One region of the Streptomyces sp. NPDC058579 genome, then DNA from elsewhere that is predicted to be linked to it. Evidence: riboswitches for the same ligand, from Rfam matches in the RefSeq annotation. Region 1 holds a riboswitch; each other region holds the start of a gene.

Region 1 (5,301 bases):
CTTCGACTACGCCGTCGAGATGCGGGAGATCCGCGCGATCATCGACGACTACACCGCGACCGAAGACTTCGGCCGGGCGCGGGTGGGCCGCTGGGTCGACACGGACGAGGCGGACGAGGCGGACCAAGCGGCCGAGCCGGACGAGGCCCGCCGCCGTCACCTCCTCCAGTCCCTCCTCCAGGCCCAGGGCATGCCGACCGGGGAGTACCAGGACCGGTTCGGCGCCTCGCCGTTCGCGGACTTCCCCGACGAGCTGGGCCGGTTCGAAGCGCTGGGCTGGCTGGACCGGGCGGCGCCCGCCGGGCTGCTGCGGCTCTCCGCCGAGGGCCTGGCGCACTCGGACGCGCTCGGTCCCGCGCTCTTCTCCCCGGCGGTCCGGGCGGCGATGGCCGCCTACGAGCTGAAGTAGGGCGTCGACATGGACCTGACCATCCTGTACCGGGGGCCGCTCGCCTCCTGCGACTACGACTGCCCCTACTGCCCCTTCGCCAAGCGCCGCGACAGCCGTGAACAGCTGCGGGCCGACCGGGCCGCACTGGAACGTTTCGCCGCCTGGGCGGCGGAACAGACCGGCGACCGGCTGAGGATCCTCTTCACGCCGTGGGGCGAGGGCCTGGTCCGCTCCTGGTACCGGCGCACCCTCGCCGAGCTGTCCCACCTGCCGCACATCGATCGGGTGGCGATCCAGACCAATCTGAGCTGCCGCACCGACTGGCTGGCCGAGGCCGACCCCGGGACCCTCGCGCTCTGGTGCACGTACCATCCCGGCCAGACGCCGTACGACCGCTTCCTCGCGAAGTGCCGCGAGCTGGCGGCCAGGGGCACCCGGTTCAGCGTCGGGGTCGTCGGCCTGCCCGAGCACCGGGAGCACGCTCTGCGGCTGCGCGCGGACCTCCCGCCCGAGGTCTACCTCTGGGTGAACGCGGCGGAGGGCCACACGTACACCGACGAGGAGGCCGAGGGCTGGACGGCCCTCGATCCCCTCTTCCCGTACAGCCGCCGTCCGCACCGCTCCGCCGGGCTGCCCTGCCGGACCGGCGAGTCGGTGATCTCCGTGGACGGCGAAGGGACCGTGCGCCGCTGCCACTTCGTCAAGGCCGAGCTCGGCAACCTGTACGACGGCTCGTACCGTGCCGCCCTGCGCCCGCGCGCCTGCCCGCTCGCCGTCTGCGACTGCCACATCGGCTACGTCCACCTGGAGACGCTGCCGCTGTACGACGTGTTCGCCGGCGGGGTCCTGGAGCGGATCCCGGCTCCGGCTCCGGCCGCGCCCGACAGACTGCTCAGAGAGGCATGAGGTCGCCGAGCGGCATGAGGTCGGGCCGCTTGGCCGCGACGTCGTCGCCCGAGCTCTCGCCCCGCAGCCGCCGCCCGATCCACGGGACGAGGTACTCCCTGGCCCAGTGGATGTCGTCGCGGCGGACCTCCAGGGTCCCCCTCGGCGGCAGCGGCGGCCAGGCCTGGTCCGGGTCGGCCGGCACCTCCATGCCGAGGACCTGGGCGGCGCGCAGCGCGACCCGGGTGTGCCCCTCCGGCGAGAGGTGCAGCCGGTCGCCGTCCCAGGCCCGCCTGTCCTGAACGGACTTGAGCGACCACAGGTCGAGGACCGGGCAGTCGTAGCGGTCCGCGATGGACCGGACGTGGGCGGTGTACGTCGCGATCTTGCCGCGCAGGTGCCGCAGCACGGGTACGTCGCGGGTGTCGAAGCCGGTCGTCACCATCACCGTGCCGACGGCCGACGTCAGGTCGGCGACGGCGCGCTCGAAGCGCTCGGCGACGTCGTCCGGGTCGGTGCCGGGCCGGATGATGTCGTTGCCGCCCGCGCAGAAACTCACCAGGTCGGGGGCGAGTTCCCTGGCCCTCGGAACCTGCTCCGCGACGATCTGGTCGAGGAGCCGGCCTCGGACGGCCAGATTGGCGTAACGGAACGCGTCGTGCTCCGGCAATTGGTCGGCGAGAAGTACCGCGAAACGGTCCGCCCAGCCGACGTACTGCCCGTCCGGCCCGGGATCTCCCACGCCCTCGGTGAAGCTGTCCCCGATCGCCGCGTACGACCCGAATGCCTTCATGTCTCTTGATCTCGAATCGTCTGCCACGGGAGTTCATCTTTCCCTTACACATGTGACCTACGCGACCGTAAGGAGGGGTTGACGCCGGGTGAGATACGCCACCGGTCAAGATTCCACAAAGCCGGAATACGCCGCAGGGGCCCGGCACACCGAAGTGCCGGGCCCCTGTGGGGTGCTGCGGATGACGCGGGTGACGCGGAGGCGTCAGATGCCGACGCCGTGCTGGCGCAGGTACGCCAGCGGGTCGATGTCCGAGCCGTAGCTCGGGCCGGTGCGGATCTCGAAGTGCAGGTGCGGGCCGCTGGAGTTGCCGGTCGAGCCGGAGAGGCCAATCTGCTGGCCGCCCGTGACGGTCTGGCCGGCCGAGACGGAGAGCGAGGAGAGGTGGGCGTACTGGGAGTACGTGCCGTCGGCGTGCTGGATGACGACCTCGTTGCCGTACGAGCCGCTCCAGCCGGCCGAGTGGACGGTGCCCGCGCCGACGGCCTTCACCGAGGTGCCGGAGGAGGCGATGAAGTCGACACCGGTGTGGTAGCCGGAGGACCACATCGAGCCGGAGGCACGGTACGGGGTGGAGATGCCACCGCCGACCGGAGCGACCCAGCCGGAGGAGGAGGCCTGCGCGGGGGCGGAGTCCTGGGTGGAGGTGGCCGCGGTGCGCTCGGAGGAGCGGGAGGCGCGCGACTCGCTCGTGTCGGAGGACGAGGACTTCTTCTCGGCCTTCGGGGCGGCCTTGGGCGCGGCCTTCGGGGCAGCCTTGGGGGCCGCGGCCTTCGGGGCGGCCGTCGACTTGGCGCCGAGGGTGAGCTTCATGCCGGGCAGGATCAGCGACGGGTTCTCGCCGACGACCTGGCGGTTGTCGGCGTAGAGCTTCTGCCAGCCACCGTTGAGGTCGTGCTCGGCGGCGATCTTCGACAGGTAGTCGCCGCGGACGACGGAGTACGTCTTCGGCTTCGCCGCGGGGGCGGCGGCCGGAGCGGCCGGGGCCTTCGCGGGAGTGACGGCGACGGCGGTGACGGCCTTCTCGGGCGTCACGGTCGGAGCGGCCTTCTCGGCGGCGTGGGCTCCGGTCGCGCCGAGCAGCGGGAGGGCGACGACTGCGCCACCGGTGCCGGCGGCGACGAATCCGCGCGTGATCGGGTTGACCTTGGGACGGCGATGCTTACCCTTCGCGGGCATGGCGAATTCCTCTCCGTCGCCTGCGAGGTGAGCTGTCGGGTTCGGACTGGAGATGTCCGGCCGCGTTCTCACGCGGCTTAACCCCAAGCCGTCCGGTCAGACCGGTGCGGCGTACTTACCTGGGTCCCCCGCTCCTGCCGTACGTGGATGGGTGCGGATTCGATTCCGGGCGGTGGCAGGATTCGGCGGTCCGACCGGATTGAGCGTGACGCTAGACGAGCGGGGTCGAGCCGAACAAGCCGCCCGATTCCACGCGCATTCAGCGGCGTGATATTCGTACCGAATTCCGGTCACCCTCCGTGGATGACGGAGGATCGATTTCCTTTTCCGGCCAGGGAATTGGTCCGGACGATCAGGCACGGTCCGTCACCTTTGAGACGCTGCTCACGCCCCGAATCCCATCTCCCCTGCAACCAGGGCGCGTTATACCGAAGGGTTTAATTCGGACAGAACGCCCATTCCCTTACCCAGGGGTGCGCACAGCCCTCGACACCCGGGATGATTGCCCCAGGAATCGATCAGGAACCGATCGCGATCCGTCTACCTTCAGGAGCACTCGTGACGCAGCAGCTGCCCCAGGTCCCGTCGACCGAACCCGAGCTCACCGGGGTACGCAACTTCCGCGATGTGGGCGGACTGCCGACCGTGGACGGTGGTGCGGTGCGCTTCGGACGCCTCTTCCGCAGCGGCCACCTGGCCCACGCCACCGAGGAGGACGCGGCGTTCCTCTCCACCCTCGGGCTGCACACGATCTTCGACTTCCGCAATCAGGCCGACGTCAAGATCGAGGGCCCGGACGTCGACCTGCCCGGTGTACGGAATGTGAACATACCGCTCAACGACCCGGCCGACGGCAAGGAGTTCTGGAAGCTCGTCCGCTCCGGCGAGCTGGAGCAGCTCCGCGAGATCCTCGGGGACGGCAAGGCGGCGACCCGAATGTCCGATTCGTACCGGCAGATGATCGTCGAGCGGACGGCGGAGCACAGCCGCATCCTGCACGCGCTCGCCGAGGACAGCGTCCCGGCGCTCATGCACTGCGCGGCCGGCAAGGACCGGGCCGGCCTCTCGATCGCCATCTCGCTGCTCGCGGTGGGCGTCGAGCGCGAGGCGATCGAGGCCGACTACGTGAAGTCGAACGACCCGCACCGCCGCTACAAGGTGCGCCGCGCCTCCTCCGCCTCGGACGCGATGGCGCCCGAGGTGATGGAGCTGATCAGCCCGCTGTTCGACGCGCGGGTGGAGTACCTGCGGGCCGCGTTCGAGACGATGGAGCAGACCTGGGGGACGGCCGAGAACTACCTCACCGACGGCCTGAAGCTCAGCCCGGAGACCCGTGCGCGGCTGCGCGAGCGGCTCGTCGTCGAGGCGTGACCGCACCTGCCGCGTGTCACTGGTTCTGCGCGCCCAGGGCGAACAGCAGATAGAGGAACCCGGCGAAGAGGTGCCCGGCCACGAGGTACGCGAAGAGCCGGAGGACCAGCCCCTTGGGGAACTTGCCGTTCTCGCGCTCCTCGCCGGTGACCGGCTTGAACTTCTCGGACATATCGGTCCTTTCCATATCAGGCCTTCGAAGGGCTCAGCGCAGGTGCGGCGCGCCGTCGCCGAGGCACAGCTCGGCGGCGGGGCTCTGCATCAGCGTGTGGACGAAGAGCAGCTCGGCCCCGCCGCGCCCGGCGGCGCCGATCCGGTGCGGGGTGAGCGAGTCGAAGTGCGCGCTGTCCCCGGGGTCCAGGACATGGACGGCGTCGCCGAGCGCGAGGCGCACCTGGCCGTCGAGGACGTACAGCCACTCCTCGCCGGGATGGACGCGCACGATGTCGGCCCGGGTGGCGTACGGCACGTGGACGCGGAGCGCCTGCAGGGCGCGGCCCGGCCCCCCGGCCTGGCGGTAGGTCCAGCCGTCGGCCTCGACGGGCTCGGACCGGCCGGCCCGGACGATCGGATCACGCTCGGCCGGAACCTCGCCCAGGAGCGCGGAGACCGTCGTACCGTAGATACGGGCCAGGGCCAGCAGCATCGGGAGCGAGGGCTGGCGGTGGCCCGTCTCGAGTCG
Region 2 (5,301 bases), on a different contig from region 1:
GGGATCCCGGGGGAGCGCAAGGCCGAGCTGATGACGCATCTGCTCAACATCGACCCGCCCGACCACACCCGGCTGCGCCGGCTCGTCTCCAAGGCGTTCACCCCGCGCCGGGTCGCCGAGTTCGCGCCCCGGGTGCAGGAGTTGACGGACCGGCTGATCGACTCCTTCGCGGCGAAGGGCTCGGCCGACCTCATCCACGAGTTCGCCTTCCCGCTGCCCATCTACGCGATCTGCGACCTGCTCGGGGTGCCGGAGGAGGACCAGGACGACTTCCGTGACTGGGCCGGGATGATGATCCGGCACGGCGGAGGGCCGCGCGGCGGGGTGGCGCGGTCGGTCAAGAAGATGCGCGGCTATCTCGCGGAGCTCATCCACCGCAAGCGGCTCGACCCCGGCGACGACCTGATCTCGGGGCTCATCAAGGCCTCCGACCACGGCGAGCACCTCACCGAGAACGAGGCCGCCGCCATGGCCTTCATCCTTCTCTTCGCCGGCTTCGAGACGACCGTGAATCTGGTCGGGAACGGGGTTTACGCCCTGCTTCGTCATCCCGGCCAGCGCGAGCGCCTCCAGGCCTCGCTCGCCGCGGGGGAGCGGGAGTTGCTGGAAAGCGGTGTCGAGGAGCTGCTGCGCTACGACGGGCCGGTGGAGATGGCGACCTGGCGGTACGCCATGGAACCGCTGACGATCGGCGGCCAGGAGATCCCGGCGGGCGACCCGGTCCTCGTCGTGCTCGCCGCCGCCGACCGCGACCCGGCGCGCTTCGACACGCCCGACACGCTCGATCTGTCCCGGCGCGACAACCAGCATCTCGGCTACGGGCACGGCATCCACTACTGCATCGGCGCGCCGCTCGCCCGGCTCGAAGGGCAGATCGCCCTCGAGACGCTGCTGACCCGCCTCCCGGACCTGCGACTTGGCGCCGATCCGGACGAATTGCGGTGGCGCGGCGGGCTCATCATGCGCGGCTTGCGCACCCTTCCGGTGGAGTTTGCCCCGGTTGAGAACTGACAGTCCGTCAAGACTGTGACTTTTACGTGATCTCCGCTGCATCGACTTGTGACTGACGTTCGAATGCGGCTACGTTCACCGTCACCTCAGCAGTCACGCGAAAGGCAGCTCCGCATGCGCTCCGGGAACGGACGACACCGCAGACCCCGCCAGGCCCCCGCCATCGTCGTCGCCGCAGGCGTGACGGGATCGGCCCTCGCGTTGCCCCTCCTGGCGGCGGGCTCCGCGTCCGCCGCCGACGCCGCCACCTGGGACCGGGTCGCGGAGTGCTCCTCGGGGGGCCAGTGGAGCGCACACTTCGGCAACGGGCTCTACGGCGGACTGCAGTTCACGCAGGAGAGCTGGGAGCGTCACGGCGGTCTGTCGTACGCGACGAGCGCGGACCTCGCCAGCCGCGCCCAGCAGATCGCGGTGGCCGAAAGGGCCCTTGCCGCGGGTGACACCCAGTGGGCCACCTGCGCGCCGATCGCCGGCCTCACCAACGACGGCGCCGCGCCCGACGTCGACCCGGGCCCGGTCGTCGAGCCGTCCGAGCCCACCGGACCGCGCCCCGAGTCCAACCGCACCGCCGGCCTCCCGGACGGCTCCTCGAAGGGTCAGGGGCCCTCCACCCCCTCCGCCCCTTCCAACGAGGTCTCCACGCCGTCCACGGCCACCCCCGAGACCTCCACCACGCCCGAGACGTCCACCACGCCGACGACGCCCGAGACGTCCACCACGCCGACCACCCCGTCCGCGCCGGGTACCGGCAAGCACCGGGGCGACGCGGCACCGGACGAGACGGGCAATACGGACAAGGATCGCGAAACGGGCCGTCACGCCTCGCCGTCTGACGCGCCGACGGCGGATGGTTCGACCGAGGAGCGTGCGAACCGGGGCAGTAAGGGCAGCGAGGGCGACACGGACAAAACGCCCTCTCAGGGCATCGCTGACACTATCGGTGAATACACCGTCAAGCCCGGCGACAACCTCACCGAGATCGCCCAGCGGAACGAACTCCCCGGCGGCTGGGGCGCCCTCTACGACGCCAACCGCTCGACCGTGGGTGGCGACCCGGACCTCATCCTCCCTGGCCAGAGCCTCGATCTGACGCTCGGGACGCCTGCGGACAAGACCGGCGAAGCGGACGCGAAGTAGGGGCGGTTCGGGGCTGAATGTCCGGTTCTGCGCAAGTGAGACATGGGTCTCTTCGCCTCAACTGGCGTGTCTCGTCCGTGAACTCCCCTTCCGTCACCTCTCACCTGCGTAAACACCCTTCGTCCCGAGGCAAGTAGGGGCGTTTTGTCCCCCATGGACGTCTTTGAACTTCCCCCGGGTCTGTGTCTACGGTCATGACCGCTCGCCACCGCGGGCCCCGTCGACCGAAACGCCGAATCCTGCCGTCGGCCGATGGGAACAGTCGTCGCGTAAGCGCCGTAGGCAGGAGCGGGGGACCCAAGGTAAGTGCCGTCCCCGGCCGTTGAGACAGACGGCCGAAGGAACGGCTTGGGGTGAAGCCGCGCGCTAGGTCGCGCGGCCGGGCAACTCACATGGCCCGAACCCGACAGCTCACCTCGTAGGCGTCGGTGAGGAGAAGTCCCATGCTGTTTTCTGCCAAGGGCAAACACCGTCGTCCCTCCAAGGCCACCCGCGCCGTCGCCCTCGCCGGTGTCGCCGGTGTCGCCGTCGCCGCCCCCCTGATGGGCGCCGGCGCCGCCTCGGCCGCCACCGTCTCCGAGTGGGACAAGGTCGCCCAGTGCGAGTCCGGTGGCAACTGGTCCATCAACACCGGCAACGGCTACTACGGTGGCCTGCAGTTCTCGAACTCCACGTGGGCCGCCTTCGGTGGCACCGCGTACGCCGCCAGCGCCGACCAGGCCTCCAAGTCGCAGCAGATTGCGATCGCCGAGAAGGTCCTGGCCGGTCAGGGCAAGGGCGCCTGGCCGAGCTGTGGCGTCGGCCTCTCGTCCGCCTCCCCCGGCACCGTCGCGGAGAGCGCGCCGAAGCAGGAGCGTCAGGCCGAGCAGCCGACGACCCGCAGCGAGCAGCGGACCGCCCCGAAGGCGGCGCCCAAGGCCGAGGCCAAGAAGACCGTCACCACCCCGACCGGCAAGAAGGTCAAGAAGGGCGACGGCGAGTACAAGGTCGTCTCCGGCGACACCCTGAGCACGATCGCCGCCGCCCACGACGTCAAGGGCGGCTGGGCGAAGCTCTTCGAGCTCAACAAGGACGTCGTCGAGGACGCCGACCTGATCTACCCGGGCCAGCAGCTTCACCTGAAGTGAGCCCGACGGCTCGCGTGAGTCCGGCGGCTCACGCGAGTCCTACGACCCTCCCGCGGTGACCACCCCGGTCCGGAGCGTTTCTTCCCCCGTGCGCTCCGGGCCGGGGTTCCGCGCTGTCCGGGGCCGGTCGCGCGACCTGTCCGGGGCCTGTTCGTACGAGCCCATCGCTCGACCCGCGCGGTTACCGCCGAGTAGTTCTGAGGCCCTTTGGCCCGAGATGCATGCCCTTGGGTCCTTTTTCGTCCCAGGGGGCGGGCGCCCGGCTGGCTGGAGCCCGCGAGCCGGATAGGCTCTTGTCGCAAGGCCAAAGCGACCCTGCACCGCATGCGTCACATCTAGCGTCACATCCCAGAAGGAGATGCTCGTGCCGTCCATCGACGTCGTCGTAGCCCGGGAAATCCTGGACTCCCGAGGCAACCCCACGGTCGAGGTCGAGGTAGGCCTCGACGACGGCAGCACCGGCCGTGCTGCCGTTCCGTCCGGTGCCTCCACCGGTGCGTTCGAGGCCATTGAGCTCCGTGACGGAGACAAGAACCGCTACCAGGGCAAGGGCGTCGAGAAGGCCGTCCTCGCCGTGATCGAGCAGATCGGCCCGGAGCTCGTCGGCTACGACGCCACCGAGCAGCGCCTCATCGACCAGGCCATGTTCGACCTGGACGCCACGGACAACAAGGCCTCCCTCGGCGCCAACGCCATCCTCGGCGTCTCCCTCGCCGTCGCGCACGCCGCGTCCGAGGCCTCCGACCTCCCGCTCTTCCGCTACCTCGGCGGCCCGAACGCGCACCTGCTGCCCGTTCCGATGATGAACATCCTGAACGGCGGCTCGCACGCCGACTCCAACGTGGACATCCAGGAGTTCATGATCGCGCCGATCGGCGCGGAGTCCTTCTCCGAGGCCCTGCGCTGGGGCACGGAGGTCTACCACACCCTCAAGTCCGTCCTGAAGACCAAGGGCCTGTCCACCGGCCTCGGCGACGAGGGCGGCTTCGCCCCGAACCTGGACTCCAACCGTGAGGCGCTCGACCTCATCCTGGAGGCCATCAAGCAGGCCGGCTACGTCCCGGGCAAGGACATCGCGCTCGCGCTCGACGTCGCCGCGTCCGAGTTCTACAAGGACGGCTCGTACGCGTTCGAGGGCAAGACCCGCTCGGCCGCCGAGATGACCGAGTACTACGAGGAGCTCGTCGCCGCGTACCCGCTGGTCTCCATCGAGGACCCGCTGTTCGAGGACGACTGGGCCGGCTGGAAGGTCCTCACCGACAAGCTGGGCGCCAAGGTCCAGATCGTCGGCGACGACCTGTTCGTCACCAACCCGGAGCGCCTGGCCCGCGGCATCGAGGACGGCGCCGCCAACGCGCTGCTCGTCAAGGTCAACCAGATCGGTTCGCTGACCGAGACCCTGGACGCCGTCGAGCTGGCCCAGCGCAGCGGCTTCAAGTGCATGATGTCGCACCGCTCCGGCGAGACCGAGGACGTCACCATCGCCGACCTCGCCGTCGCCACCAACTGCGGCCAGATCAAGACCGGCGCCCCGGCCCGCTCCGAGCGCGTCGCCAAGTACAACCAGCTCCTGCGCATCGAGGAGATCCTCGACGACGCGGCCGTCTACGCCGGCCGCAGCGCGTTCCCGCGCTTCAAGGGCTGACAAGAGGCTGACACGGGGCCCTCGCCAGGGCCCCGCATCACCCTCGGTTACGGACGTCCCCGCACCCGGTCCCGTACCGTGTGCGGGGACGTCCGTTCGTAAAGGGGAGGCGCGCACATGGCCCGGGACCGGTTCTCGACCGCGACCAGGATCAAGCTGCTCGGTGAGCAGACCGCCGCCCGCGTGTACCGCTCCCAGACCCGCCGCCAGGCCCGCCGCTCCCGGCTCACCGGCCGCGCGGCCTTCCTCGCCCTGGTCGTCTGCTCGCTGGTCGTCGCCCTCGCGTACCCGATGCGGCAGTACGTCTCCCAGCGCGGCGAGATCGCCGAGCAGGAGCGCCAGGCCGCCGATGCCGCCGCGCGCGTGGAGGAGCTGCGGGAC
Region 3 (5,301 bases), on a different contig from region 1:
CCGGACGACATCGCCGCCGCGATCCGCGCCGACGTGGTCGCCGGGACGCTTCCGCAGGTCTCCTGGGTGGTGGCGAACGAGGCGTTCTCCGAGCACCCGTACGCCCCGCCCGGCGACGGCGCGCACTTCGTCGACCTGGTCTACCGCGCGCTGGCCGCGAACCCCGAGGTCTTCGACTCGACCGTGCTGTTCCTCAACTACGACGAGAACGACGGCTTCTTCGACCACGTGCCGCCGCCGGTCGCCCCGCCCGGCACCCCCGGCGAGTACATCGACGGCGTGCCGATCGGTCTGGGCTTCCGGGTCCCGATGCTCGTCATGTCGCCCTGGACGCGCGGCGGCTGGGTCAGCTCCGAGGTCTTCGACCACACCTCCGTCCTGCGCTTCATGGAGACCTGGACGGCCGCCCTCGGCAGCCCCGCCGCCTGCCCGAACATCAGCGCCTGGCGGCGGAAGGTCACCGGCGACCTGACGGGCGTCTTCGACTTCGCGCGCCCGGTGTACGGCGTCCCCTCGGGCCTGCCCTCCACGGCAAAGGTCATCGGCCAGGACACCTGCGGTCCGCTGCCCAACCCGGTGCCGCAGGACAACGCCCTGCCGGCGCAGGAGTCCGGTACGCGCCCGGCGCGCGCGCTGCCGTACCAGGTCAACGGGAACCTCGACCGGTTCGAGTTCGGGGCGGCGGGCAAGATCCTCGCCTGGTTCTCGATGACGAACCAGGGCGCGCAGGCGAAGCGGCCCGCGCACTTCACGATCCACCCGCACCAGCACCGGGACACGGCGGCCTGGCAGTACACGGTCGACCCGGGCGCGACGTCCACGGACTACTTCAACATCGGGCTCGGGTCCGGTTCGGGCAAGTACGACATCTCAATGATGGGGCCCAACCGCTTCCTGCGGCGGTTCATCGGTGACGCCTCCAAGGCGGGGAAGGCGATCGAGGTGGCGGCGCGGTTCGCGACCGAGCCGGGCACCGGGAAGACGGCGATCTACTTCAAGCTGACGAACACCTCGGCCGGTCCGGTGACCTTCACCATCCGCTCGAACGCCTACCGCACGGACGGCCCGTGGACGTACACGGTGGCGGCGAACTCCTCGCGCGAGGACTACTTCAACGCCGTGGCGTACAGCAACGGCTGGTACGACTTCACGGTCCTGGCCGACGTCGACGGCACCTGGTCGCGCCGCTACACCGGCCACATCGAGACGGGCGCCCCGAGCATCAGCGGCTGACCCACCGGCATCCACGTACATCCACGTACACCCCCGTACAGCCACAGTTCCGACCAAATGGGGCACAAGGGATTTCACATCCCCTTGTGCCCCATTTCTCAACTCAGCCGAATTTCCCTGCATGTCCGTTATGGCATGGCGCGTGAGGCGAATCACCCCAAGCATTTCGACGATCTTTGGAACCGCCCCGTCCCCTTGTCCGGCAAGGAAGTTCGGAGCGCCGGGCGCGGCGCGGAAGTCCCCGAAGAAATACCCGCGCATTCGGCGTCTTGTTTCTGTCGACATTTCTCGCCTACGGTCACCTCGACCCGGACGGATCGCCGAATCCTGCCACCGTCCGTAAAAGACCGCTCATTCACCCGATGGCAGGAGCGGGGGACCCACTTTCCGCCGGTCCGGATTTTCCGGCACGGCTCGGGGTTAAGTCGCGCACGCGCGGCCGGGCATCTCCAGCCCGAACCCGACAGCTCACCCCGCAGGCGCCGGAGAGGACTGCATCATGCCCGCACACGGTAAGCACCGGCGCCCCAAGAGAAGGCCCCTGACCCGCGGCCTCGCCCTCGCGAGCACGGGCGGCGCCGCCCTGGCCCTGCCCCTGGTCGGCACGGCCACCGCGCACGCCGCGCCCCAGTCGGCCCCCGAGATCGCCCCCACGGGGAAGACCGTTCTCAGCGCCCCGGCGAAGATCGCGGAATCCATTCCGGCCGCGCAGAATTCCGCCGCCAAGACCTATACCGTCACCCGCGGTGATTCCCTTTCGGTGATCGCCCACGAGCAGAGCGTGCAGGGCGGCTGGAAGGCCCTGTACCGCGCCAATCAGGCAGCCGTGGGTGACAATCCGTCACTCATCCACCCCGGTCTGGAACTGAAGCTGCACGGAAAGGCCGCCGCCTCCCCGAAGAAGCCGAAGTCGCAGGCCCGTACGACGAGTACGGACCGGGCCGACCGCTCCCAGCAGCGCAGCGCCGCCCCGGCCGCCGCCCCGGCGAAGGCAGCTCCCGCGAAGTCGACCCAGACGACGCAGGCGGCCGCGAAGTCCTACACCAACGACCTCGACGGCTGGATCCGCGAGTCGCTGGACGTCATGCAGAAGTACGGCATCCCCGGTTCGTACGAGGGGATCCAGCGCAACATCATGCGTGAGTCCTCCGGCAACCCGCTGGCGATCAACAACTGGGACTCCAACGCCGCCAAGGGCACCCCGTCCAAGGGCCTGCTCCAGGTGATCGAGCCGACGTTCCTCGCCTACCACGTGCCCGGCACCTCGATGGACCTCTACGACCCGGTCGCCAACATCACCGCCGCCTGCAACTACGCGGCGGACCGGTACGGCTCCATCGACAACGTCAACGGGCCGTACTAGCAAGCAGGTTGAGCACGGGCTGCCTTGAGCACGGGCGGCGACCGCGCTAGAAGTGGTCGCCGAACCAGCTCGCGGCGAGTTCGCCGACCTGTTCCAGGGTGCCGGGCTCCTCGAAGAGGTGTCCGGCACCGGGGACGACGACGAGGTGGTTCTCGCACGTCAGGCGGGATCGGGCCTCCTCGTTGAGGTCCTGGACCAGCGGGTCGTGGCCGCCCACGATCAGCAGGGTGGGGGCGCGCACCTGGGCGAGCCGTGGGCCGGCGAGGTCCGGGCGGCCGCCCCGGGAGACGACGGCGGCGACCTCGGACAGCGGGTCGGCGGCGGCCCAGAGGGCGGCCGCCGCGCCGGTGCTCGCGCCGAAGTAGCCGGTCCGCAACCCGTCGAGGCCGGGGCGGCCGGCCAGCCAGTGGGTCGCGCGGGCCAGCCGTCCGGCGAGGAGTTCGGTGTCGAAGACGTTGGCGCGGTCGGCTGCCTCGTCCTCGGTGAGCAGGTCGAACAGGAGCGTCCCGAGCCCCGCCCGGTTCAGGGACTCGGCGACGGCCCGGTTGCGTGGGCTGTGCCGACTGCTGCCGCTCCCGTGGGCGAACACCACGATCCCCGGAGCGCCGTCCGGCACCACGAGGTGACCCCCGACCTCGGCGTCCCCGGCCGGGATGAGCACCTCCGGGTCCCCGTCGTCCTGGTCCCGCCCGGCGTGGTGGCGCTCCAGACAGGCGACGACCTCCTCGTCCGGGGTCTGCGAGAAGTCCTGGTAGAACTGGCCGATCGCGTAGAAGAAGGCCGGCTCGTGGACGCAGACGGTCTCGTCCGCCTCCCGGCCGATCCGCTCCCGCCAGTCGGCCGGCGCGACCGGCACCGCGAGGACGATCCGCGCGGCCCCCTGGGCCCGTACGACCCGGCAGGCGGCGACCGCCGTGGCGCCCGTCGCCAGGCCGTCGTCGACGACCACGACGGTCCGGCCGTCGAGCCGGGCCGCCGGCCGGGCGCCCCGGTAGCGGCGGGAGCGCTGCCCGAGCACGACCCGCTCGCGCGCCTCCACGGTGGCGAGGTCCCCGGCGGAGACGCGGCTGTCGGCGAGGACGTGGTCGTTGAGGACCCGTACGGCTCCCTCGCCGATGGCGCCCATGGCCAGCTCCGGCTGGAAGGGCACTCCGAGCTTGCGGACGAGGCAGACGTCCAGCGGGGCCCCGAGGGCGTCGGCGACCTGTTCGGCGACCGGTACCCCGCCGCGCGGAAGCCCCAGGACCACGACGTCGCGGCCCTTGAGGTGCTCCAGGCTTGCGGCGAGCTGCCGTCCGGCGTCGGTGCGATCGGTGAAGTACATGACCCGCTCGTCTCCCTGGTCCTGAGCGTGCGCGCGGGCGGGCGGGTGCGGGCCGCCGCCCGTCAGGCGGGGCGTGCGACGAGGGTTCCGTCCTCGTCGAGGTCGACCCGCGCGCCGAGGGGCCGGCTGGTCCGGCCCAGTACGTCGTGGAGCCAGCGCGCGTCGCGGCCTGGGGCGTGCTCCAGCCGCATGCGCCGGGCCCGAAGGGGGATGATCCGTACCTCCTGGAGTCGGCCGTCGTCGGGCCGCACCGAGACGAGGTACAGCAGCCGCAGGTCGTCGCGGTACTGCTCGTAGCCGGTGATGCCCTCGTAGTCGTTGATCAGGTCGCCGCAGCCGTGCAGCACGAGCTTGCCCCGGTGGACCTCCAGCGGCCGGGGGTGGTGCGAGGAGTGGCCGTGCACCACGTCGGCACCGGCGTCGATCAGCGCGCGCCCGTACGCGACGTCGCCGCCGGAGAGCGCGTACCCCCAGTTGGAGCCCCAGTGGAGGGACACCAGGACGAGGTCGCCGGGGCGCTTGGCCTCCCGGATCCGGGCGAGGAGGCGGCCGGCGGCGGTCGCGGTGGGCCCGGCGGCGTAGTGGACCCCGCTGTGGCCCGCGGTGGCGGCCCAGTCGCGCGGGATGCCGCTGGAGGCCATGCCCAGGGCGTACGCGACGAGCCGGCCGCCGCCGGGCAGGTCGACGATCGCGGGGCGGGCGGCGGTCTCGGCGTCCTCGCCCGCGCCCACCGTGCGTACTCCGTGCTTCGCCAGGGTGTCGAGGGTGTCGGCGAGGCCGCCGCGGCCGTGGTCCAGGACGTGGTTGTTGGCCAGGACGCAGACGTCGGGGCGCACGGCGGTGAGGCACGGCACGTTGTCCGGGTGCATCCGGTAGTGGACCGCCTTGCCGGGGGCGTTCTCGTCGCTCGTGGTGACGGCCGTCTCCAGATTCGTGACGCGGACGTCGGGCGCGGCCACGTCGAGGGCGTCGAGCGCGACGCCCCAGGGGTAGGTGAAGTCCGCGCGGTGCGGAATCGGGCCGTTCACCGCCTCGGCGAGCGCCACATAGGACCGTGCATCGTGCACGTACCGCTCGCGCAGGGCCGGGTCGCCGGGGTGGGGGAGGATCTGGTCGACCCCGCGGCCGAGCATCACGTCGCCGCAGAGGAACAGTCCGACCCGGTCACCGTCCATGGACCCAGGGTAGACGCGGCGCGCCCGGCGGGCCTGAGCGGATCATGTCTTGGGGGTCGGGGACACCGGCAGGTTGTACACGTGGTCGGGGCTCACGATCTGGGTGATCGCCTTGCCGAAGAGCGTGCTGGGCTCCACCCCGTCGTGCAGGATGTCCGTGTTCAGCATGACGATCATGGTGGCCCGCGCCTCGGGCATGTACACCA

Evidence for each region. Region 1 has a riboswitch for cyclic di-AMP ahead of ACFWRO_RS04765 (peptidoglycan DD-metalloendopeptidase family protein). Riboswitches for the same ligand answer to the same signal wherever they lie in the genome.
Region 2: it holds a riboswitch for cyclic di-AMP, as region 1 does, so the genes downstream of both, ACFWRO_RS34095 (transglycosylase family protein) here and ACFWRO_RS04765 (peptidoglycan DD-metalloendopeptidase family protein) in region 1, are expected to answer to the same signal.
Region 3: it holds a riboswitch for cyclic di-AMP, as region 1 does, so the genes downstream of both, ACFWRO_RS10935 (transglycosylase SLT domain-containing protein) here and ACFWRO_RS04765 (peptidoglycan DD-metalloendopeptidase family protein) in region 1, are expected to answer to the same signal.

The regions. Positions count from the first base shown of each region.
Region 1 covers NZ_JBHXPI010000002.1:415,516-420,816, reverse strand. Annotated here, with positions in the region: gene ACFWRO_RS04780 (STM4012 family radical SAM protein) at 1-409, shown strand, start outside; gene ACFWRO_RS04775 (STM4011 family radical SAM protein) at 419-1,297, shown strand; gene ACFWRO_RS04770 (SGNH/GDSL hydrolase family protein) at 1,284-2,096, opposite strand; gene ACFWRO_RS04765 (peptidoglycan DD-metalloendopeptidase family protein) at 2,274-3,248, opposite strand; cyclic di-AMP (ydaO/yuaA leader) riboswitch at 3,253-3,412, opposite strand; gene ACFWRO_RS04760 (tyrosine-protein phosphatase) at 3,807-4,619, shown strand; gene ACFWRO_RS04755 (DUF6126 family protein) at 4,636-4,791, opposite strand; gene ACFWRO_RS04750 (helix-turn-helix domain-containing protein) at 4,825-5,301, opposite strand, start outside.
Region 2 covers NZ_JBHXPI010000057.1:7,261-12,561, forward strand. Annotated here, with positions in the region: gene ACFWRO_RS34085 (cytochrome P450) at 1-1,011, shown strand, start outside; gene ACFWRO_RS34090 (transglycosylase family protein) at 1,126-2,148, shown strand; cyclic di-AMP (ydaO/yuaA leader) riboswitch at 2,369-2,588, shown strand; gene ACFWRO_RS34095 (transglycosylase family protein) at 2,592-3,275, shown strand; gene eno (phosphopyruvate hydratase) at 3,634-4,920, shown strand; gene ACFWRO_RS34105 (septum formation initiator family protein) at 5,038-5,301, shown strand, end outside.
Region 3 covers NZ_JBHXPI010000006.1:103,701-109,001, reverse strand. Annotated here, with positions in the region: gene ACFWRO_RS10940 (phosphocholine-specific phospholipase C) at 1-1,233, shown strand, start outside; cyclic di-AMP (ydaO/yuaA leader) riboswitch at 1,572-1,728, shown strand; gene ACFWRO_RS10935 (transglycosylase SLT domain-containing protein) at 1,733-2,596, shown strand; gene ACFWRO_RS10930 (phosphoribosyltransferase family protein) at 2,643-3,920, opposite strand; gene ACFWRO_RS10925 (CapA family protein) at 3,983-5,095, opposite strand; gene ACFWRO_RS10920 (serine hydrolase domain-containing protein) at 5,138-5,301, opposite strand, start outside.